4 regions of the Enterobacter sp. ECC-175 genome follow, and region 2 is predicted to be linked to each of the others. Evidence: predicted binding sites of a transcription regulator. Region 2 holds the regulator's gene; each other region holds the start of a gene.
What was found. Region 2 encodes sigma-54, which starts transcription at its own class of promoters, with help from an activator protein. Its sites were predicted from a motif close to GTTGGCACANNTTTCGCTNT; they were not measured.
Positions count from the first base shown of each region.

Region 1: the regulator sigma-54 is predicted to act here: its motif matches at 3,976-3,995, upstream of hypA (hydrogenase maturation nickel metallochaperone HypA).
Region 3: the regulator sigma-54 is predicted to act here: its motif matches at 3,853-3,872, upstream of glnA (glutamate--ammonia ligase).
Region 4: the regulator sigma-54 is predicted to act here: its motif matches at 1,217-1,236, upstream of V1599_RS08815 (amino acid ABC transporter substrate-binding protein).

Region 1 is NZ_CP143776.1:4,163,441-4,169,371, forward strand. It holds gene V1599_RS19715 (respiratory chain complex I subunit 1 family protein) at 1-854, opposite strand, end outside; gene hycC (formate hydrogenlyase subunit 3) at 856-2,670, opposite strand; gene V1599_RS19725 (4Fe-4S dicluster domain-containing protein) at 2,667-3,275, opposite strand; gene hycA (formate hydrogenlyase regulator HycA) at 3,348-3,812, opposite strand; gene hypA (hydrogenase maturation nickel metallochaperone HypA) at 4,023-4,373, shown strand; gene hypB (hydrogenase nickel incorporation protein HypB) at 4,377-5,240, shown strand; gene V1599_RS19745 (HypC/HybG/HupF family hydrogenase formation chaperone) at 5,231-5,503, shown strand; gene hypD (hydrogenase formation protein HypD) at 5,507-5,931, shown strand, end outside.
Region 2 is NZ_CP143776.1:44,721-50,651, reverse strand. It holds gene rapZ (RNase adapter RapZ) at 1-60, opposite strand, end outside; gene ptsN (PTS IIA-like nitrogen regulatory protein PtsN) at 106-597, opposite strand; gene hpf (ribosome hibernation promoting factor) at 680-967, opposite strand; gene rpoN (RNA polymerase factor sigma-54) at 990-2,423, opposite strand; gene lptB (LPS export ABC transporter ATP-binding protein) at 2,471-3,196, opposite strand; gene lptA (lipopolysaccharide ABC transporter substrate-binding protein LptA) at 3,203-3,751, opposite strand; gene lptC (LPS export ABC transporter periplasmic protein LptC) at 3,720-4,295, opposite strand; gene kdsC (3-deoxy-manno-octulosonate-8-phosphatase KdsC) at 4,292-4,858, opposite strand; gene kdsD (arabinose-5-phosphate isomerase KdsD) at 4,873-5,859, opposite strand; gene V1599_RS00250 (calcium/sodium antiporter) at 5,873-5,931, opposite strand, start outside.
Region 3 is NZ_CP143776.1:567,597-573,527, reverse strand. It holds gene V1599_RS02835 (MFS transporter) at 1-916, shown strand, start outside; gene ompL (porin OmpL) at 991-1,677, shown strand; gene typA (ribosome-dependent GTPase TypA) at 1,757-3,580, opposite strand; gene glnA (glutamate--ammonia ligase) at 3,957-5,366, shown strand; gene glnL (nitrogen regulation protein NR(II)) at 5,599-5,931, shown strand, end outside.
Region 4 is NZ_CP143776.1:1,869,427-1,875,357, forward strand. It holds gene V1599_RS08815 (amino acid ABC transporter substrate-binding protein) at 40-945, opposite strand; gene lnt (apolipoprotein N-acyltransferase) at 1,360-2,898, opposite strand; gene corC (CNNM family magnesium/cobalt transport protein CorC) at 2,904-3,782, opposite strand; gene ybeY (rRNA maturation RNase YbeY) at 3,871-4,338, opposite strand; gene V1599_RS08835 (PhoH family protein) at 4,335-5,381, opposite strand; gene miaB (tRNA (N6-isopentenyl adenosine(37)-C2)-methylthiotransferase MiaB) at 5,541-5,931, opposite strand, start outside.

The sequences.
Region 1 (5,931 bases), 480 kb from region 2:
GCGTTGAAGCGCAGGCGCGCCATGCTGTTCTCAAACAGGGCAATCACCAGCACGCCGACCAGCAGCTTGAGCGCGGCAATCACCACCGCCAGCACCAGCCCCGCGGCGGAGAAGTGGATCATCTGCCCCCACGGGAAGAAGACGCCGACAAACATCTGCAGCACCACCAGCTGCTTCAGGCTGATGCCCCACTTGAGCACCGCAAAGCCGTAGCCGCTGTATTCGGTGAGCGGCCCTTCCTGGAGCTCCTGCTCCGCTTCCGCAAGGTCAAACGGCAGCTTGCCCATCTCAATAAAGGTGGCAAACGCGCAGGCGCAAAGCGCCAGCACCAGCGGAATGGAGCGCGCAAGCGGCCAGTGATAGACGGTATCGGCGATATGGCTGATATGCGTTGAGCCCGCAACCTGCGCGGCCACCCACAGCCCCAAAAGCAGGATCGGCTCAACCAGCACGCCGAGCATCGCCTCGCGGCTGGCGCCGATGCCGGTAAACGGGCTGCCGGTGTCCAGGCCCGCAATCGCAAAGAAGAAGCGCGCGATGGCGAAAAGGTAGATAAGGGTAATGAGATCGCCGAGCGCGGGCAGCGGCGACCCCACCGTGACCACCGGCAGCGCGGTAGCGATGGTGAGCATCACCCCGACCATCACAAACGGCGTCAGGCGGAAGACCCAGCCCGCGGCGTCCGGCGCCACGCTCTGGCGCGAGAGTAGCTTGAACAGATCGCGGTACTCCTGAAGCACGCCGGGTCCGCGGCGGTTGTGCATCCGGGCGCGCGCCACGCGCGTGATGCCGGAAAGCAGCGGCGCGGCGGCAAAGAGCACCAGCGCCTGAAGTATTGCCAGTAACAGACTCATGTCAGGCTCCTCGAGAAATCACAATCACCACCAGTACCGCCAGCTCGATCAGCGCCAGGCGGCGGAACAGCGCGGGCGCGGCGGCGCTCTGCCAGCCGGGGATCAGGATGGCCGGGTTAAGCCAGCGGCGCAGGTTCAGCACGGCGGCAAAGTTCTCCTTCACCGGCATGGCAAAGCCGTGGGCGGTAATCACCATCGACTGTTCGTGTTCGTAGCCGCAGGCCCACGCCGCGCCGCGCGAGCGCGCGGGAAGCCGATCGCGCCTGAAGAACAGCATCAGCACGAACGGCAGCAGCGGCGCGGCAATCAGCAGCAGCGCCATCATCGGCTGAGAAACGGCGGTATGCGCCGTCGCGAGCGGCAGCGGAACCGCGTTGCCCAGCAGCGGCAGCAGCCACGGCGCGGCCACGCCGCCCGCAATGCAGCATAGGGCGAGTGCGACAACGCTTATCGCCATCAGCAGCGGTGCGCAGCAGGCGTTTTCCGCTTCGCGCGTGCGCGGCGCGCCGAGGAAGGTGACGCCATAGACTTTCGCCATGCACATCACCGCCAGCGCCCCGGTGATCGCCAGCCCGACGGCCAGCAGCGGGCCAAGCAGGCGGGCGATAAACGCATCGCTCTGGCCCAGCGCGAAGAAGGACTGGTAAATCACCCACTCCCCGGCAAAGCCGTTCAGCGGCGGCAGCGCCGCCATCGCCATCAGCCCCACCAGCATCGCAAGCGAAATGACCGGCATTTTCTTGCCGATGCCGCCGAGCTTTTCGATATCGCGATGGCCGGTGCGGAACCAGACGCTCCCCGCGCCGAGGAACAGCGTGCTTTTAAACAGGCTGTGGTTGATGAGGTGATACAGGCCGCCGATGAACCCGGCGGCGATCAGCGCAGGCTGGCTGAGGGCCAGCCCGGCCACGCCCGCGCCGAGGCCCAGCAGAATAATGCCGATGTTTTCCAGCGTGTGGTACGCCAGCAGGCGCTGGATGTTGTGCTCCATCAGCGCGTACAGCCCGCCGACGAACGCGGTGATCATGCCTGCGACAAGCAGCGCGACGCCCCACCACAGCGGCGGCTGGCCGCCCATCAGCGACAGCGTCAGAATGCCGAACAGGCCTACCTTCATCACCACGGTAGAAAACAGCGCGGCGGCAGGCGCGGAGGCAGTGGCGTGCGCCTGCGGCACCCAGCCGTGGAGCGGGATGATCCCCGCCAGCAGGCCAAAGCCCGCGACGCCCAGCAGCCAGACGTCGTTGCCCAGCGGCTGGCCTCTCAGCACGGCAAAATCCAGGGTGCCGAAACGCTGCCACACCAGCCAGCAGGCGAGCGCCAGCAGCATCGTGCCGAGGCGGCCCAGCGCAAACCAGAGCTTGCCGGAAGCGCTGCAGCCCGTCAGGAACACGCCGCAGAGGGCCATAATTTCGGCCATCACCACCAGCGCCCCGAGGTTGCTGGCAATCACGGTTAATACCGCCGTTGCCATCAGCAGGTTGACCAGCAGGCCGTTGGCTTTGACGTGCTGATGACGGTGCCAGTCAATATTAAACAGGCTGATAAACAGCCCGCAAAGGCCAAACGTCACCAGCCAGATGGCGTTTAGCGGCGTGAACAGAACCGTATGGCGAATCAGCGGCATTACCGCCTGGGCAGCGGTTCCGCCGAGCAGCACCGCGCTGCCGGCAAACAGCGCCATCAGGCTGCCTGCCGCCCCGCCGATTCCGGCAATCCAGCCGCTCAGGCCCTTATGAAACGAGAACAGCAGCGCCAGCACGGCGGCAGCGGCAAAGCACGCCACCGCGCCGTTAATCATGGATATCGCGTTCATTTCACTCCCCCCTGATGCGCCTGAAGCAGTGACAGATCGCCAACGTCGGTATTGATCGTTAGCTCACGCTTGCGCCTGCTGGAGCGGGCGATGTCGCGAATGTTGACCAGAATCAGCGCCCTCGTCGGGCAGGTGCGCACGCAGGCCGGGCCTTGCTCATCAAAGCTGCACAGGTCGCATTTCACCGCCACGGCGCGCACGCCGGGCACCCAGTCCAGCAGCGTGCTGACGCGTGCGGGAGCCGGAGGCGCAGGTGGAGCTTTTGGCGAGTTGGCGTTCGCCGGGATATGCAGCGGGCGGCTGCCGGAAAACTCAATCGCCCCGAACGGGCAGGCAATGCCGCACAGCTTGCAGCTTACGCACAGGCTTTCATTGAGCTGGACTGCGCCATCCGCGCGGGTGATGGCGTTAACGGGGCAGACGCCCGCGCAGGGGGCATCTTCACAGTGGTGGCAGAGCTGTGGGGCAGACTCTTTTTCATTACGCATGACGCGAAGGCGCGGCATCGACTGCAGCCCGTGCAGGCGGTGCGTCTCCGAACACGCCGCTTCACAGGTGCGACAGCCAATACAGACCGTCGAGTCAGCAATTACAAAACGGTTCACCGGGCAATCCTCTGGTGATAGTCATTTTTGACGAAAAAATCTGTCTTATCGACACTTCTCGACACTGGATAATCAGGCCACGCTGGCGGATGTACTTGTGGCGATAAGCTGCCTGAGGTTGACCGGGAGATCGTGCTCGACCGCGGCGTACAGGCCGTTGTAAACCGGCGCGATTTTTTCCAGGTAATGCTCCAGCACCTGCTGGCGGTCGCGGTTGCTGACGTGTCCGTCGACCATGCCGTCGGCCATCAGCTCGGCCTGCGCAATGCGCTCCTTCTCACCCTCTTTCGTCTCGACGTAGTACTCGATGGTGTGGCTGTTGAAGGTGTCCGCCAGGGTGACGTAAATCGTGAAGTGGTCGAACAGGACAAAGCGCATGTCGCCCTGCGCCGCGCAGCTTACGGCGTGATGCAGGCGAGCCTTTGACAGGGTGATCCCCTGAACCAGCGCGTTGCAGTAAAGGTGCCACTGCTCCTGGAGCTGATGGTGGCGCTGTGCGATGTAATCCGCTTTTTCGCTTATTTCCCAAATCGTCATAAAAGGTATCCGGTTAATGGAGATAGCAGCCGTAGAGCAGATTCCATGCCAGTTTTTAATTCATTGATTTAAATGTGATTTTTAAAAGCATCCGCTGTCACAACGGTGATGTCGACGTGTCATTTCGACAGCGACGTCATCGTCACGCCCTACCGTAAATTAAGCTGGCACCGTTATTGCATTAAGCCTTCCCGTTATTAAGGAGGCGTCATGCACGAAATCACCCTCTGCCAGCGGGCGCTGGAGCTTATCGAACAGCAGGCAGTGCAAAACCACGCGAAACGCGTTACCGGGGTATGGCTGAAAATCGGCGCGTTTTCCTGCATCGAAACCAGCGCCCTCACCTTCTGCTTTGAGCTGGTGTGCCGCGGCACGCTGGCGGAAGGCTGCGAACTTCATATCGAAGAGCAGCAGGCGGAGTGCTGGTGCGGCGAGTGCCAGCAGTACGTCACCCTGCTGTCATCAAAGGTCCAGCGCTGCCCCCAGTGCCAACGCGCCGGGCTGCGCATCGTGGCGGATGACGGCATGCAGATCCAACGTCTCGAAATCGAGAGGGAGTAACCTATGTGCAGTACCTGCGGTTGCGCTGAAGGCAACCTGTATATTGAAGGGGATGAACATCGCCCCCACTCCGCGTTTCGCTCCGCGCCCTTTTCACCCGCGCCGCGTCCGGCTGCGGCATTGACCGGCCTGACCTTCACGCCGCGCCAGTCCGCTGCGGGCGATCTGCACTACGGCCACGGGGAAGCCGGAACCCACGCGCCGGGCATCAGCCAGCGCCAGATGCTGGACGTTGAAATCAACGTGCTCGACAAGAACAACCGGCTGGCGGCCCGCAACCGCGCCCGCTTCGCCGCCCGCCAGCAGCTGGTGCTGAACCTGGTCTCCAGCCCCGGCTCCGGCAAAACGACGCTGCTGACCGAGACCCTGAAGCGGCTGAACGCACGCGTCTCCTGCGCGGTCATCGAGGGCGATCAGCAAACCGTCAACGACGCCGCGCGCATCCGCGAGACCGGCACGCCCGCCATTCAGGTGAATACCGGTAAAGGCTGCCACCTCGACGCGCAGATGATTGCCGATGCCGCGCCGCGCCTGCCGCTGGCGGATAACGGCATTCTCTTTATCGAGAACGTCGGCAATCTGGTGTGTCCGGCGAGCTTCGATCTTGGCGAGCGGCATAAGGTGGCGGTGCTCTCGGTCACCGAAGGGGAAGACAAGCCGCTTAAATATCCGCACATGTTCGCCGCCGCCTCGCTGATGCTGCTGAACAAAATCGACCTGCTGCCGTACCTCAACTTCGACGTGGACAAGTGCCTCGCGTACGCCCGCGAGGTGAATCCCGACATTCACATCCTGCTGGTGTCCGCTACGCGCGGTGACGGCATGGACGCCTGGCTGAGCTGGCTGGAGAACGAACGATGTGCATAGGCGTTCCGGGGCAAATACGTTCCATTGAGGGGAACCAGGCAAAGGTGGACGTCTGCGGCGTGCTGCGCGATGTCGATCTCACGCTGGTGGGCGACCGGGATGAATCCGGTGCCTCGCGGCTGGGGCAGTGGGTGCTGGTTCACGTGGGCTTTGCCATGAGCGTGATTAACGAAGCGGAAGCGCGCGACACGCTCGAAGCGCTGCAAAATATGTTCGACGTCGAGCCTGACGTGGGCGCGCTGCTGTACGGCGAGGAGCGGTGATCCATGCGTTACGTTGACGAATACCGCGCGCCGGAGCGGGTTATGCGGCTTATCGCACGGCTGAAAAAACGCGCCGCCCTGCTGGACTACACCGCACAGCGGCCGCTGCGAATTATGGAGGTCTGCGGCGGGCATACGCACGCCATCTTCAAGTTTGGCCTCGACCAGCTGCTGCCGGAAAACATCGAGTTCATCCACGGCCCCGGCTGCCCGGTCTGCGTGCTGCCGATGGGGCGCATCGACAGCTGCATTGAGATTGCCCGCCAGCCCGACGTCATCTTCTGCACCTTTGGCGACGCGATGCGCGTGCCGGGTAAAAATGGCTCTCTGCTGCAGGCCAAAGCCCGCGGGGCGGACGTGCGCATCGTGTACTCGCCGATGGACGCCCTCAACCTGGCAGCGGCAAACCCGACGCGCAAGGTAGTCTT
Region 2 (5,931 bases):
CGCGCGCAGGGCCACGGACTTTCCCGAACCCGAACGACCGCTGACGATCATCAGCACCATGTTCCGTTTCTCCTCAGGGCAACAGATGTGAAGGTCATCTCCCGGTTACTCATCTTCCTGGCGGCCTTCTGATTCCGTGATAATTTGATATAGCTCTTCATCACTTTGCGCGGAGCGCAGCCGACGACAAATGGTTTTATCCGCCAGACGTTTCGCGACCAGCGAAAGGGTATGCAGATGCGTTTTCGTCTGGTCCGCGGGCACCAGCAGCGCGAAGAGGAGATCGACGGGCTGGTTATCGATAGCGTCGAAGGCGATTGGCGTTTCGAGCTGCACGAAAACACCGACGGCACGCAGGGTGTCTTCTTCCAGTTTGCCGTGGGGGATCGCAATGCCGTTGCCGATGCCGGTACTGCCCATTTTTTCGCGGGTCAGAATGGCTTCGAACACGACCTGCGGCGGCAGGCCCAGCTGTTTCGCGGCCAGTTCACTGATGATCTCCAGCGCACGTTTTTTGCTCTGGCAGTGAACGCCACTGCGGGTACATTCCTGGTTAAGGACATTGCTCAGTTGAAGAGCGGAATCGTTGTTCATCATAATTTCACCTAAGCGCTAACTGTACAAATGGCCCGTTGTGCTCCACAACAGGCCGTCCTGCACCCGTTAACTGCCCGGACAATTAGTGTTGTTTCAGTTTATCTTTATGTTTATTAAGCTGTCGCGCAAGCTTGTCAATCAAGCCGTCGATAGCAGCGTACATGTCTTGCCCTTCCGCACTGGCATGAAGTTCACCCCCGTTAACGTGCAGGGTGGCATCCGAGATGTGAGTCACTTTCTCCACTTTTAACACAATATAGACCTGATTGATCCTTTCGAAATACTGCTCGAGCTTGGCGAACTTCGTGTTCAAAAACTCACGTAAGGCGTCAGTAATTTCGACATTGTGTCCTGTGATATTGAGCTGCATAGTGTCTTCCTTATCGGTTGTGTCACACCAGTTGTTTACGCTGGTTTGACGGCGGAATGGATAAAGACTCTCGATACTTCGCAACGGTACGTCGTGCCACCATAATACCCTGGTCGGACAGCAGGGTGGTCAACTTACTGTCGCTCAGTGGCTTCGCGGGGTTTTCCGCGGCGATCAACTTCTTCACCAGCGCGCGAATTGCCGTTGACGAGGCTTCGCCGCCGCCCTCGGTGTTCACGTGGCTGGAGAAGAAATACTTAAGCTCAAATATGCCGCGCGGACTGTGCAAATACTTTTGCGTGGTCACGCGAGAAATGGTTGATTCATGCATCTCGACGGCCTGGGCGATATCGGCCAGCACCATCGGTTTCATAAACTCTTCGCCTTGTTCAAAGAAGGCCTGCTGCTGTTCAACAATGCAGCGGCTGACGCGCAGCAGCGTATCGTTTCGGCTTTCAAGGCTTTTAATCAGCCATCGTGCTTCCTGTAAATTACTGCGAATGTATTGATTATCGGAATCGTTACGCGCGCTGGTGCACAGGGAGGCGTACTGCTGATTGATTTGCAGGCGAGGAAGGCTGTCGGAATTGAGTTCAACGATCCATCTATCGTTATGCTTTCTCACCAGCACGTCCGGAATCACGTATTCCGGTTCGCTGGTCTGGATCGACTGCCCGGGACGCGGATCGAGCGACTGGATCAGGTTTACCGCTTCCTTCAGCACCTCTTCTTTGAGGCGCGTTACGCGCATGAGCGAGCGGAAATCGTGGTTAGCCAGCAGATCGAGATGTTCGCTGATGATCAGGCGGGCTTCGTCAATCCAGGGCACGCCCTTGTCGAACTGGGAGAGCTGGATCAGCAGGCAGTCGCGCAGATCTTTCGCCGCCACGCCCACCGGGTCAAAGCGCTGAATGCGTTTTAAAACGGCTTCCACCTCTTCGAGTTCGATCTCGTCGTTACCGATGCTTTCGAGAATATCGTCCAGCGTGACGGTTAAATACCCGGTGTCATCAACGGCGTCGACAATCGAGGTCGCAATGGCGCGATCGGTATCGGAGAAAGGCGTCAGCTCCACCTGCCACATCAGGTAATCCTGTAGCGACTGGGTGGTTTCCCCCTGATAAACGGGCAGCTCGTCATCCTGATAGTCAGCGCGCGTGCCTGAAGGGGTACCCGCAGTGTAGATTTCATCCCAGCTGGCATCGAGAGGAAGCTCATCCGGCATCTCTTTTTGCTCAAGGGCGTCAGCGGTGTCGAGCGTTTCGGTATCCTGCGTTTGCTGAGCGTCTACTTCTTCATGAAGATCGGTTTGCTCCAGCAGCGGGTTACTGTCCAGCGCCTGCTGGAGCTCCTGCTGGAGTTCTAACGTGGACAGCTGCAACAGGCGGATTGCCTGCTGGAGCTGAGGCGTCATCGCCAGTTGTTGGCTCAGCCTTAATTGCAAACCTTGCTTCATATTCAGAGCATTTTTCTCCGCGCCGGCGTTACGTTACCTCTACCCTATCAGAGTCTGAAGTCTTCCCCAAGGTAGACGCGCTTAACATGCTCATCTTCAAGGATCTGCTGCGGCGTACCGTGGGCAATCAAATGGCCCTGGCTCACGATATACGCACGTTCACAAACGGCCAGCGTTTCGCGAACGTTGTGGTCGGTGATCAGCACGCCAAGCCCGCTGTCGCGCAGATGCTCGATAATACGTTTGATATCGATGACGGAAATCGGGTCAACGCCCGCAAACGGTTCATCCAGCAGAATGAATTTTGGGTTGGCTGCCAGCGCGCGGGCAATCTCAACGCGGCGGCGTTCACCGCCGGAGAGCGCCTGGCCGAGGCTGTCGCGCAGGTGTTCGATGTGGAACTCTTCCATCAGCTCGTTCGCGCGGTCGGTGCGCTGCTCGCTGGTGAGATCGTCACGGATCTGGAGCACGGCCATCAGGTTATCGAAAACGCTCAGGCGACGGAAAATGGACGCTTCCTGGGGCAGGTAGCCTATGCCACGACGCGCGCGCGCGTGCAGCGGCAGCAGGCTGATATCTTCATCATCGATGATGATATTGCCCGCATCGCGAGGCACGATGCCCACAACCATGTAAAAGGTGGTGGTTTTACCCGCACCGTTTGGGCCAAGCAGGCCGACGATTTCGCCTGAATTCACGGTCAGACTGACATCTTCCACGACGCGGCGGCCCTTATAGGCCTTCGCGAGATTTTTAGCAGTTAATGTTGCCATAACGAATTAGTTACTCTTCTTCTGTGCCGGGGCCTGGCTTTTATCCTGCAGCTGAGACGGAACAAGCACGGTAGTCACGCGTTTGCCTTTCTCGCTGGAGGCCTGCATTTTCTGCTCTTTCACCAGGTAGGTGATCTTGTCGCCGGTAATATTGCTGTCCAGCTGTTCCAGATAGGCGTTACCGGTTAGGATGACGAGATCTTTCGCCAGCTCATAGTGCATGTGCGAGGCACGGCCTTTGACCGGCTTTCCGTTATCCTGCATCTGGTAGAAGGTCGCCGGATTGCCGTAGCCATCAATAATCTCTTTGCCCTGTTCACCGCCTGGGCGAGTGACCACCACTTTATCGGCGTTGATTTTGATCGTGCCCTGAGTCATCACAACGTTGCCGGTGAACGTAACGACATTACCCTGCATATCAAGCGACTGCGTGTCGGATTCGATATGGATCGGCTGTTCGGTGTCACCCGTCACGGCAAGCGCGGGAAGGCTGGCCGCCAGCAGCGCGCTGGCAATAACAACTTTAAGGCTGAGTTTGTTTGTTTTGAATTTCATAAGAGGTTCTAACCTTTTCAATCAGCTCGGCGTTTTTGCTGCGTAAGTTCCCGCGCATTTTCATACCGCTGGAATTAAATGTGGTGCCGTACAATGTCACCAGATCCTGTGACGTCACGTCCTGAGTCACCAGGTTAATCTGGGCGTTATCCGTCGTGATTTTGCGCAGTTGTGCGTCAGGGGTCAGGGCGTTGACTTCAACATGGCCATACAGATAAAGCATACGGTCATTCGTTAATTTTGCTTTGTCAGCCTTAATCGACCACGTCGGGACTTTATCGGTATCAAAGGTGGTCATGATCGGTTGCGTAAACCATGAAACGCTGTCATCCGAGAAATATTCAACGTGCTGTGCAATCAGGCGATAGTTCAGCGCACCTTCCGGGCTGTAGACCACGGTGTCGCTATGATCGCTTTTATACGTAGGCTCGCTGGTGTTGACGACTTCGGTCTGGCTATCGTCACGGTCAGCGAGATTGACGCCAATCAGTATCAGTGCGACAAGCGTTAGCAGAATGATAACCCAACGTCTGGTTTTACTCATATCGATTGCCCTTTGGCCTCATCAAGCTTGCCCTGCGCCAGCAGCAGCAGATCGCAGACTTCCCGTACGGCACCGCGCCCGCCGTTAATGTGGGTAACATAGTCAGCCCGCGGGATCAGCAGCGGATGCGCGTCGGCAACGGCGATACTCAGCCCCACTTCTGCCATGACCGGCCAGTCGATGAGGTCGTCCCCCACGTAGGCCACGTTTTCCGGGGCAATAGCCAGTTTTGCCAGCAAATCCCTGAAGGCGACCATCTTGTCAGATTGCCCCTGATACAGATGGGTAATGCCGAGCGTTTCGCAGCGGTCTTCTACCAGTTTAGCTTTTCGTCCGGTGATGATGGCAACTTCGATACCGGACGTGAGCGCACAGCGAATGCCGTAGCCGTCGCGCACGTTGAAGGCTTTAAGCTCTTCGCCGTTGTTGCCCATATAAATCAGGCCATCGGAGAGCACGCCATCCACATCAAGGATCAAGAGACGGATGTTTTCCGCCTTTGCCATCATGCTCGCGCTGACCGGACCATAACAGGTTGCAAGGGATGCACCCGCATTACTCATTGTCTTATCCTTCATTACACTACGCCAGCGCGCAGCAGATCATGCATATGTACCACACCCAGCAGTTGGTCGCCATCGGCAACCATCACTGAGGTGATATGTCGGGACTGCATCAGGTTCAGCACGTCCACGGCCAGCGTACCCGGGCGGACGCGAATGCCGCCGGATGTCATGACGTCGGCGATGCCTAGCGTACGCACGTCAACGCCCATATCGAACACGCGGCGCAGATCGCCATCGGTGAAAATGCCCTGGATTTTCATCAGGTCGTCGCAGATTACCGTCATGCCCAGATTTTTACGGGTGATCTCCAGCAGCGCATCGCGCAGGGAGGCCTCTTTGCTGACGTGAGGGATCTCATCGCCCGTGTGCATAATATCGTTAACCCGCAGCAGCAGCTTGCGCCCAAGCGCGCCGCCGGGATGGGAAAGCGCGAAATCTTCGGGAGTGAAGCCACGGGCCTCCAGCAGCGCGACGGCGAGTGCATCGCCCATGACCAGCGCGGCGGTGGTACTGGAGGTAGGAGCCAGGCCCAGCGGACAGGCTTCCTTCGGCACTTTGACGCAAAGATGGATATCCGCCGCGCGCGCCATGCTGCTTTCCGGGCGGCTGGTCATGCAAATCAGCGGAACATGCAGCCGCTTCAGGACTGGGATCAGCGCCAGTATTTCGTTGGACTCGCCGGAGTTTGACAGGGCAATAACCACATCCTGAGGCGTCACCATTCCCAGATCGCCGTGCGCGGCTTCACCAGGGTGAACGAAAAACGACGAAGTCCCCGTGCTGGCGAAGGTGGCCGCCATTTTGCGTCCAATGTGGCCGGATTTCCCCATCCCCATCACCACGACTTTACCCGCACAGTGGAATATCTTCTCACAGGCCAGGCTGAAATCCTGATTAATATACTGATCTAACTGCGCCAGACCTTCACGTTCAATCTCCAGAACGTTTTTTCCCGCTTTCTGAAAGTCAAAACCCGGCTGCAATTCTATTTGCGACATAATGCGTTTCCGTTTACCCAGAGAGAAGAGGCGAAAGCCAGTAGAGCATCGCCATCCATACGATAAAACCAC
Region 3 (5,931 bases), 520 kb from region 2:
CACCGTTGGCTTTATGCCCATTCAGGCGCTGTTCGTCCACCAGCCTTCTCTCGGCTATCTGGTGGCCGCGCTGATTTTCGTCACGGGCGGACTGTTCTGCATGTGGTGGTGCTACAGCGGCGTGAAGGAGCGCTACGTTGAGGTCACGCCCGATCACCACAAGCCCGGCATCCTGAAATCCTTCTGCGCGATTTTCCGCAATCCGCCGCTGCTGGTGCTGTGCATCGCTAACCTCTGTACCCTCGCCGCGTTTAACATCAAGCTGGCGATTCAGGTCTATTACACCCAGTACGTGCTCAACGACCTGCACCTGCTGTCGTGGATGGGCTTTTTCAGCATGGGCTGCATTCTGGTAGGCGTGTTTCTGGTGCCGGGCGCGGTGAAGCGCTTTGGCAAGAAGCCAGTTTATCTGGGCGGGCTGGCGCTGTGGGCGGTAGGCGACGTGCTGAACTTCTTTTGGGGAACCAGCTCCCTGCTGTTCGTGCTCTTTTCCTGCATGGCCTTCTTTGGCACGGCGTTTGTGAATAGCCTCAACTGGGCGCTGGTGCCGGATACCGTCGACTACGGCGAGTGGAAAACGGGCATCCGCGCCGAAGGATCGGTGTATACCGGCTATACCTTCTCGCGCAAAATCTCCGCCGCGCTCGCCGGATTCCTGCCGGGAATTATGCTGACCCAGATAGGCTATATTCCCCACGCGGTACAGAGCGCCAGCACGCTGCTGGGCTTGCGCCAGCTTATTTTCCTCTGGCCGTGCGGCCTGGCCATTATTGCCGCCATCACGATGGGACTCTTTTATAAACTCAACGAAGCGCGCTTCGCCTTTATTATCGAGGAGATTGGACAACGGAAAAGAGAATCCGCAAATACCCCTGAGATAACGACCCACAATAAAGCGTCAGCAGTCACTTTATAACTATAAATCTGGCCACTTCTCCCTTCCTGTCTACAGGAAGGGCGGCCCTTCTGTACCTGATACATGGACAAATTATGAAAAGAATCATTACTACACTTATCGTGTCGTCTGTGTCCTGCACCGCATTTGCCGGTGCGTACGTGGAAACCCGTGAAGCCTACAACACGGCCTCTGAGCTGCACGAAGTGATCCTTCGCGCGGGCTATAACTTCGATATGGGCGCGGGGCTGATGTTCACCAACGCCTATAACGTTGGGAAATGGGATGAGCTAAAGCACAGCTATAACGAAATTGAGGGGTGGTATCCGCTCTTTAAGCCCACTGACAAACTGACGTTCCAGCCCGGTGGGTTAATTAACGACAGCAGCGCGGGCTCCGGCGGGGCCGTTTACCTGGATACTAACTATAAATTTATCGACTGGTTTAACCTGACGTTTCGCTATCGCTATAACCATAACAATTACGATACGCCGGACTATAACGGGCAGATGGATAAGAACGACACGCACGAATTTGCCAACTACTGGAACTTCAAAGTGACGGATGCGTTTTTCTACACGTTTGAACCACACTTTTTCCAGCGCGCGAATGATTACCACAGTAAAAATGGCAAAGACCACCACTGGGAAATCACCAATAAGTTCAGCTATAAGTTCGACAAAAATTGGCTGCCGTACCTCGAACTGCAGTGGCTGGACAGATGGAATGACTACAACCGCGAGCAGTACCGTATTCGCTTGGGGTTACGGTATTCGTTCTAATAAAAAAGCCGCTGAGCGATCAGCGGCTTTTTACCTGCCGGGTGGCGCAAGCGCTTACCCGGCCTACGGATTGACCGTCTTACTCTTCTTTCGCACCGCGCATGGCGCGTTTACGATCGTTTTCGGTCAGGTGACGTTTACGGATACGAATTGACTGTGGAGTCACTTCTACCAGTTCGTCGTCATCGATGAATTCCAGAGCTTGCTCCAGGGTCATCTTGATCGGTGGAACCAGAACCGTTGCTTCGTCCGTACCGGACGCACGCATGTTGGTCAGTTTCTTACCGGTCAGGCAGTTTACGGTCAGGTCGTTAGAACGGCTGTGAATACCGATGATCTGGCCTTCGTACACTTCTGCACCGTGACCCAGGAACAGCTTACCGCGGTCCTGCAGGCTGAACAGTGCAAACGCAACCGCTTTACCCTGACCGTTGGAGATCAGAACGCCGTTGTTACGCTGGCCCACGTCGCCAGGACGAACGTCGTCGTAGTGGCTGAAGGTGGAGTACAGCAGACCGGTACCAGAGGTCATGGTCATGAACTCTGAACGGAAGCCGATCAGACCGCGGCTTGGGATCACGTAGTCGAGACGTACGCGGCCTTTGCCGTCTGGATTCATGTTTTTCAGGTCGCCTTTACGCTCGCCCAGAGCCTGCATCACAGAACCCTGATGCTGCTCTTCAACGTCCAGCGTCACGTTTTCGAACGGCTCTTGTTTACGGCCGTCGATTTCGCGGAAGATAACTTTCGGACGGGAAACCGCCATCTCGAAACCTTCACGACGCATGTTTTCGATCAGAACTGACAGGTGCAGCTCACCACGACCGGAAACGCGGAAGGCGTCCGCATCTGGGGTTTCTTCAACGCGCAGCGCAACGTTGTGCACCAGCTCTTTGTTCAGGCGGTCAAGGATCTGACGAGAGGTAACGAACTTACCTTCTTTACCGCAGAACGGAGAGGTGTTGACGTTGAAGAACATGGATACGGTTGGTTCATCAACGGACAGGGCCGGCAGCGCTTCGACGTTCTGCGGGTCGCAGATGGTGTCGGAGATGTTCAGCTCACCCAGACCGGTGATGGCAATGATGTCGCCTGCTTCAGCGATGTCGCTATCGATACGCTCAAGACCCAGGTGAGTCAGAACTTTACCGACTTTACCGTTACGGGTTTTGCCTTCGCTATCGATGATAGTAACCTGCTGGTTAGGCTTAACTTTACCGCGCTTGATACGACCAATGCCGATGACGCCAACGTAGTTGTTGTAGTCCAGCTGAGAGATCTGCATCTGCAGGGTGCCGTCGAGATCGACGTTTGGAGCCGGTACACGGTCAACAATCGTCTGATACAGCGGGGTCATGTCTTCCGCCATATCTTCGTGGTCCAGACCGGCAATACCGTTCAGCGCAGAAGCGTAAACGATAGGGAAGTCCAGCTGCTCGTCGGTCGCGTCGAGGTTAACGAACAGGTCGAATACCTGATCAACAACCCAGTCAGGACGCGCGCCAGGACGGTCAACTTTGTTGATAACAACAATTGGCTTCAGACCATGGGCAAACGCCTTTTTGGTCACAAAGCGCGTCTGCGGCATTGGGCCATCCATTGCGTCAACGACCAGCAGAACGGAGTCTACCATGGACATTACACGTTCAACTTCACCACCGAAGTCGGCGTGGCCTGGGGTATCAACGATGTTGATACGGTAGTCATTCCATTTGATGGCGGTGTTTTTGGCGAGGATGGTAATCCCACGCTCTTTCTCCAAATCGTTGGAGTCCATCACGCGTTCTTGAGTTTCGGCACGAGCATCAAACGTACCGGACTGCTGCAGCAGCTTATCAACCAGGGTAGTTTTACCATGGTCGACGTGCGCGATGATGGCGATGTTACGCAATTTTTCGATCACAACTTTGCCTCAGGCATTTAGAAATAGCGCGTTATTGTACACGGATTAATCGCACTACAAAACAGGATCACAAACATCCCCCGCAAACAAGTATTGCAGAGATGCTTTGTGATCGCTTTCACGGAGCGGTAAAAGGGCACTTTAACGTAAATTGCACCAATATGGTGCTCAATGTTCACATTGAAGCACTATACTGGTGCAACAAATCCATTGTAGTGCAGCACTTTTGCACTATGGTGCGCATGATAACGCCTTTTTGGGGTGTTTTAAAAGTTGGCACAGTTTTCGCTTTACAGAAATACAGTAAAAAAATGGCAGCACGGCCGATTTGAAGACCTCGTTACCACGACGACAATGACCAATCTGGAGAGTAAGTATGTCCGCTGAACACGTTTTGACGATGCTGAACGAACATGAAGTGAAGTTTGTTGATCTGCGCTTCACCGATACCAAAGGTAAAGAACAGCACGTCACAATTCCTGCTCATCAGGTGAACGCCGAATTCTTTGAAGAAGGCAAAATGTTTGACGGCTCCTCCATCGGCGGCTGGAAAGGCATTAACGAATCCGACATGGTTCTGATGCCAGATGCCTCTACCGCGCTCATTGACCCGTTCTTCGAAGAGTCTACGCTGATCATCCGCTGCGATATCCTCGAGCCAGGCACGCTGCAGGGCTACGACCGCGACCCGCGCTCCATCGCGAAACGCGCTGAAGAGTACCTGCGTTCTACCGGCATCGCGGACACCGTGCTGTTCGGGCCAGAGCCAGAATTCTTCCTGTTTGACGACATCCGCTTCGGCGCGACGATTTCCGGTTCCCACGTGGCTATCGATGACATCGAAGGCGCATGGAACTCCTCCACCAAATACGAAGGTGGTAACAAAGGTCACCGTCCTGGCGTGAAAGGCGGTTACTTCCCGGTTCCTCCGGTCGATTCTTCACAGGACATCCGTTCCACCATGTGTCTGATCATGGAAGAGATGGGCCTGGTCGTTGAAGCGCATCACCACGAAGTGGCGACCGCTGGTCAGAACGAAATCGCAACCCGCTTCAACACCATGACCAAGAAAGCGGATGAGATTCAGATCTACAAATACGTTGTGCACAACGTGGCGCACCGTTTCGGTAAAACCGCGACCTTCATGCCAAAACCAATGTTTGGCGACAACGGTTCCGGTATGCACTGCCACATGTCCCTGTCCAAGAACGGTACCAACCTGTTCTCTGGCGACAAGTATGCCGGTCTGTCCGAGCAGGCGCTGCACTACATCGGCGGCGTGATTAAGCACGCGAAAGCGATCAACGCCCTGGCGAACCCAACCACCAACTCCTATAAGCGTCTGGTCCCAGGCTACGAAGCGCCGGTCATGCTGGCCTACTCTGCCCGTAACCGTTCCGCTTCTATCCGTATCCCGGTGGTTGCCTCTCCGAAAGCGCGTCGTATCGAAGTGCGCTTCCCGGACCCGGCTGCTAACCCATACCTGTGCTTCGCCGCGCTGCTGATGGCCGGCCTGGACGGTATCAAGAACAAGATCCACCCAGGCGAAGCCATGGATAAAAACCTGTATGACCTGCCGCCAGAAGAAGCGAAAGAGATCCCACAGGTTGCAGGCTCTCTGGAAGAAGCCCTGCAGGCGCTGGACGCAGACCGTGAGTTCCTGACGGCTGGCGGCGTGTTCACCGATGAAGCGATCGACGCTTACATCGCGCTGCGCACCGAAGAGAACGACCGCGTACGCATGACGCCGCACCCGGTTGAGTTCGAACTGTACTACAGCGTTTAAAGCAGTATGAAAACTCTGCACGATGCATCGTGAGAGTTTAAAAACCAATGGATTTCTCGCTACAGCAACGCGGCTGTAGCGAGAAAGACGCAGGTTTTAGTTGCCGTGGAAACTTTTTGGCCCATCTTCGGATGGGCTTTTTTCTCCGCCAACGGCCTGATTCCTCGCGCTTTTTGACGACAAAAAGCTATACTGCACTAAATTAGTGCAACCAACTCCAGGAGACTGCTGAATGGCAACCGGCACGCTGCCCGATGCTGGGCAGATCCTCAATTCCCTGATTACCAGCATTTTGCTTGTCGATGACGAGCTGGCCGTGCATTACGCCAACCCGGCGGCGCAGCAGCTGCTGGCGCAGAGCGCGCGCAAGCTGTTTGGCACCCCGCTCCCGGAGCTGCTGAGCTATTTCTCGCTGAACGTTGAGCTGATGCGCGAAAGCCTGCTCGCCGGACAGGGGTTTACAGACAATGAAGTAACGCTGGTGATTGACGGGCGCTCGCACATTCTCTCCCTGACGGCGCAGCGTCTTCCTGACGGCATGATCCTGCTGGAGATGGCGCCGATG
Region 4 (5,931 bases), 1.8 Mb from region 2:
CAATCGAGAGGGCAGGTATTCCCGCCCCTGTTGTTCTAATTAGTTAAGAGCTTTGTCGTTTGGTGTTTTGAACAGCGCTTTCATGTCATCGGACAGTTCGAAGTTCATGTTCAGGTTCTTCGGTGGAATAGGGTTCTTGAACCATTTGTCGAACCATTTTTCCGCTTCGCCGGAGGTCTGCGCCTGCGCGATGGTGTCATCGATCAGCTTTTTAAAGTCGGCGTCGTCTTTGCGCAGCATGCAGCCGTAGGCCTCTTTAGACTGCGCGGTGCCCACGATTTCCCAGTTGTCCGGTTTCTTCGCTTTTGCACGCTCGCCGGCCAGCAGCGCATCGTCCATCATAAACGCGACGGCGCGACCGCTTTCCAGGGTACGGAAGGAGTCGCCGTGGTCTTTCGCGCTGATGATGCGCATATCCATTTTCTTCTCGTCGTTCAGCTTGTGCAGCAGCACTTCTGACGTCGTGCCGGACGTCACGACGACCGCTTTACCCTTCAGATCGGCAAAATCTTTGATGTCGCCGCCTTTCTTGGTCAGCAGACGGGTGCCGACAACGAAGATGGTGTCGGAGAAGGCCGCCTGTTTCTGGCGCTCAAGGTTGTTGGTGGTGGAACCACACTCAAAATCGAAGGTGCCGTTCTGCAGCAGGGGAATGCGGTTCTGTGAAGTGATTGGGATCATCTTCACCTGCAGATCGGGTTTGTTCAGCTTTTTCTTCACGGCTTCAACGATGGCGTTGGAGTAGTCCTGTGAATAGCCCACGACTTTTTGCGTGTTGTCGTAGTAAGAAAACGGGACGGATGATTCACGGTGGCCGACCACGATAACGCCGTTTTTGGCGATCTTGTCGAGCGTGCTTCCTGCTTTCGGAGCGTCTTCAGCGTGAACGACGCCCGCCGACATCCCCATCATCAGCATTGCTGTGGCCAGTTTACGTAATTGCATACCCAACTCCTTCTTATCAGCGTCAGTGACGCATTGATACCCATTGTGATGTTGTTATATCTCGCGCTGTGCGAGTGCAGTGTTATGCAAGCTTGTTAACATTTAGTCTGGCTTAATGTAAAGATTTTGCTGCGTTATTGTTTATTTTTGCGAAGCGCGCCGCACCATTCAGAGGCAATAATCTCCCGTTGCACCGTTTCGGTGCTACCGACGATCTACGCTGGTGCGACAAGGTTGCACGTTAAGCCAGAAAGCGTTTGCGGGGATAATCAAAGCAATAGGCGTGCCAGAATTGACCCTCACCCTATCCCTCTCCCTGGAAGGGAGAGGGGAAAAGGCGGAGCTGGATTTTGAAAAAGTGCAGAGAACCGTTCCCTCTCCCCTGTGGGGAGAGGGCTAGGGTGAGGGGGAAGGTTATTTGCGACGCTGACGAAGGCTCATTACCACGGCGCCAAAGCCAAACAGCGCGGTCAGCACCCACAGCGGCCAGTTGCCGGTACGGGCGTACGGGGTCAGGCCCGTGGTTGGCGTGACCTTTGCGGTCAGCACGTCACGGGTGAACTGCGGGAGCATCGCCTGAATTTCACCCTGCGGACCAATCACGGCGGTGATGCCGTTGTTGGTGCTGCGCAGCAGCGGGCGAGCCAGCTCAAGCGAACGCATGCGCGCCATCTGGAAGTGTTGCCACGGGCCAATCGACTTGCCAAACCAGGCGTCGTTCGAGATGGTCAGCAGGTAGTCGGTATCCGGACGGAAGTTATCGCGCACCTGCTCGCCGAGGATGATTTCGTAGCAAATGGCGGGCGTCAGCGCAAAGCCGTGCGCGTGCAGCTGCGGCTGAACGTACGGCCCGCGGCTGAAGGATGACATCGGCAGGTCAAAGAACGGAGCCAGCGGGCGCAGAATCGACTCCAGAGGCACAAACTCGCCAAACGGTACCAGATGGTTTTTGTTGTAGCGGTCGCTTGAGTCGTAGCTATACTCGCTGCCCTTGCCGAGCGTAATGATGGTGTTGTACGTGTCGTAGCGGTTCTGCTGGTTGAGCCGCGCATCAACGATTCCGGTAATCAGCGTGGTGTCGCGCGCGCGCAGCAGGTTATCCATCATCTTCAGGAACGGCTGCTGGTTAATTTCCAGATCCGGAATGGCGGACTCCGGCCAGATCACCATCTGGGATTTTCCCATCACCTGCTCGGTGGCGTTGGCGTAGATTTTCAGCGTGTTGATAAGCTGATTTTCATCCCACTTCAGCGCCTGAGGAATATCCCCCTGCACCATAGAAACCTGCATGGCGCGCTCGGGCTGCGGGGTGAACCACTGGACGTAACGCAGCGGGAAGGGCAGAGCGAACAGCACCAGCGCGGCAACCAGGGGCTTCCAGCTGCGCGCGGTCAGGGCCAGCACCAGCAGGCCGCTGACGACCATCAGCAGGAAGTTAATCGCCTCTACGCCCATGACCGGCGCCAGCCCTTTCAGCGGGCCGTCGATCTGGCTATAGCCAAACTGCAGCCACGGGAAGCCGGTCAGCACCCAGCCGCGCAGAAATTCAGTTATCTGCCAGACAACGGGGGCGGCAATCGCCACGCGGATCCAGGTCGTTTTGGGCCACAGGCGAGAGAGGATGCCCGCGAACAGGCCGGTGTAAAGCGAGAGGTAAGCGGCGAGCAGCACGACGAGGAAAACGTTAACCGGGCCGGGCATTCCGCCAAACTGCGCGATGCTGACGTAGACCCAGTTAATGCCGGAACCGAAGAGCCCCAGCCCCCAGACGTAGCCGATAGCCGCGGCCTGCACCGGGCGGCGATTCAGGGTTAAACCCTGTAGCCCCATCAGGGAGAGAATGGCCGCTGGCCAGATATCGTAAGGCGAAAAAGCCAGCGTACCGCTGGCTCCGAGTAACAGCGCCAGCAGCAGACGGACGCGCTGGCGTTCAAAGAATGGGGCAAATGCCATTTACATTAATCTTCCAGTTTTGGCACCGGTGAGTCGTCCGGCGTTCTGACGTGAACCTGAATAATACGTCGGCTGTCGGCCATGGCGACCTTGAATTGGTAACCGTCGATGTCAACGGTCTCGCCGCGCGCCGGGAGATGGCCAAAGGCCTGCATTACCAGCCCACCAATGGTATCCACCTCTTCATCGCTGAAGTGGGTGCCGAAGGCGTCGTTGAAGTCCTCAATGGACGCCAGCGCGCGCACGGTCCAGGTGTGGCGGCTCAGCTGACGGAAGTCGATATCTTCTTCTTCGTCGTATTCGTCTTCGATTTCGCCCACGATCAGCTCAAGGATATCCTCGATCGTGACCAGACCCGAGACGCCGCCAAACTCATCAATCACAATCGCCATGTGGTAGCGCTGAGAGCGGAACTCTTTCAGCATCCGGTCCACACGTTTGCTTTCCGGCACAACCACGGCCTGGCGTAACACTTTTTCCATGCTGAAGGCTTCCGCGTCGCTGCGCATAAACGGCAGCAGATCCTTCGCCATCAGAATGCCTTCAATGTGATCTTTATCTTCGCTGATAACCGGGAAACGCGAGTGGGCGGATTCGATGATGACATCGAGGCACTCGTCCAGCGTCTGGTTGCGTTTCAGGGTGATCATCTGCGAGCGGGGGATCATGATGTCGCGCACGCGCTGGTCGGCGATGTCCATTACCCCTTCGAGCATCTCGCGCGTATCTTCATCGATAAGATCGTTTTGCCCGGAATCACGGATCAGCTCCAGCAGTTCGTCACGGTTTTTGGGCTCGCCGTGGAAAAGCTGGCTCAGAATAAGGGAGAAAAATCCCTTTTTAGTGTTTGGAGTGTCGCTACTGTGTGAATTGTCGTCGCTCATGGCGTTTGTTAAGGGTTCTCTTGTTGGTTCTCAGTTCACCGCCGCGCTATTTCCTTGCGCAGCGGCATGTTAGTCAGCCTGGGGCTGACTATTCTTTCTCGGCAATGTACGGGTCCTCATAGCCCAGAGCAAGCATTATCTCTGTCTCGAGGGACTCCATCTCTTCCGCTTCGTCATCTTCAATGTGATCGTAGCCCAACAGGTGCAGGCTGCCGTGGACCACCATATGCGCCCAGTGGGCCTCAAGCGGCTTTTGCTGCTCTTTGGCTTCCTGCTCAACCACCTGACGGCAGATGATCAGATCGCCTAACAGCGGCATCTCCATGCCCGGAGGCGCTTCGAATGGGAAAGAGAGCACGTTGGTCGGCTTATCTTTCCCGCGATAGGTCAGGTTAAGCTCATGGCTTTCCGCTTCATCCACCAGGCGAATCGTGACTTCTGATTCTTCCTGAAACTGGGGGATAACCGCATCCAGCCATTTCTGAAACTGTGCCTCTTCTGGCATGCCGGAATTATCTTCACAGGCCAGCTGTAAATCGAGGATCACCTGACTCATTTTTGTTCTTGCTCCTGCGCGTCGCGCTTGCGTTCTGCGGCCAGTTCGGCCCTGCGTTTCTGATCGGCTTCTTCCCAGGCCTCATAGGCGTTAACGATGCGCGCAACAACCGGGTGGCGCACCACGTCTTCGCTGTGGAAGAAGTTAAAGCTGATTTCATCCACTTCCGCCAGGACTTCAATGGCGTGGCGCAGGCCGGACTTAGTATTTCGCGGCAGGTCAATCTGGGTGACGTCGCCGGTGATGACCGCCTTTGAGTTAAAGCCAATGCGCGTCAGGAACATTTTCATCTGTTCGATAGTGGTGTTCTGGCTCTCATCGAGGATGATAAAGGCATCGTTCAGGGTGCGACCGCGCATGTAGGCCAGCGGCGCAACTTCAATGACGTTACGCTCAATCAGCTTCTCGACTTTCTCAAAGCCGAGCATTTCGAACAGCGCGTCATAGAGCGGGCGCAGATACGGATCGACTTTCTGACTCAAATCACCCGGCAGGAAGCCTAGCTTTTCACCGGCCTCCACCGCAGGACGCGTCAGCAGAATGCGGCGAATGTCCTGGCGCTCAAGGGCGTCTACCGCGGCGGCGACGGCCAGATAGGTTTTACCCGTACCCGCCGGACCCACGCCGAAGGTGATGTCGTGATCGAGAATGTTGGCGATGTACTGCGCCTGGTTCGGCGTGCGCGGCTTGATCACGCCGCGCTTGGTCTTGATGTGAATCGCCTTGCCGTAGTCCGGCACGCTCTCCGCGCTTTGCTCAAGCACGCGCGCTTCTTTGATCGCGAGGTGGATTTGCTCCGGCTCGATATCCTGAATTTCGCCGCGCATCGGGGCGGTATCGACATACAGGCTGCGAAGAATATCCGCAGCGGCGTTGACGCAGATTGGGCGTCCGGTGAGTTTGAAATGGTTATCGCGACGATAGATTTCGATACCCAGACGTCGCTCCAGTTGCTTGATGTTGTCATCAAACGGCCCGCACAGGCTCAGCAGGCGAGCGTTGTCTGCTGGCTCAAGGCTAATTTCACGCGTGTCTATGTTCAAACCGTTCCTCTTTGATGGTTTAGCTGACCTGGTGGTGGCGTAGTAACGCGGCCATTACCGAAATTATTCACGCCACAGAATAAAGGCGCAAGCATTGCGGAAGATATTGGGGACGATGGAAGGAAATACAAGGCCTGCCGGAAGGGCAGGCCTGAAGGATTAAGGCTGATAAATTCCGACGCCAGAATCGTTTACTTTGCGGGTGCGGGAGATCACGGATTCCGGAGACTCGGCGATGCGCAGGCCCATTTCGTCCTCGGTGCGCACCAGCTTTGCGCGCAGGGAGTTGGTCAACACCTCGACAATCTCGACGTCCACGAACTTACCGATCATATCCGGCGTGCCTTCGAAGTTCACCACGCGGTTATTCTCCGTGCGGCCGGAGAGTTCCATGATGCTCTTGCGCGAGGTGCCTTCCACCAGAATACGCTGGACGGTACCGAGCATGCGGCGGCTCCAGGCGTTTGCCTGCTGGTTGATGCGCTCCTGCAGGATATACAGACGCTGTTTTTTCTCTTCTTCCGGCACGTCGTCAACCATATCGGCCGCT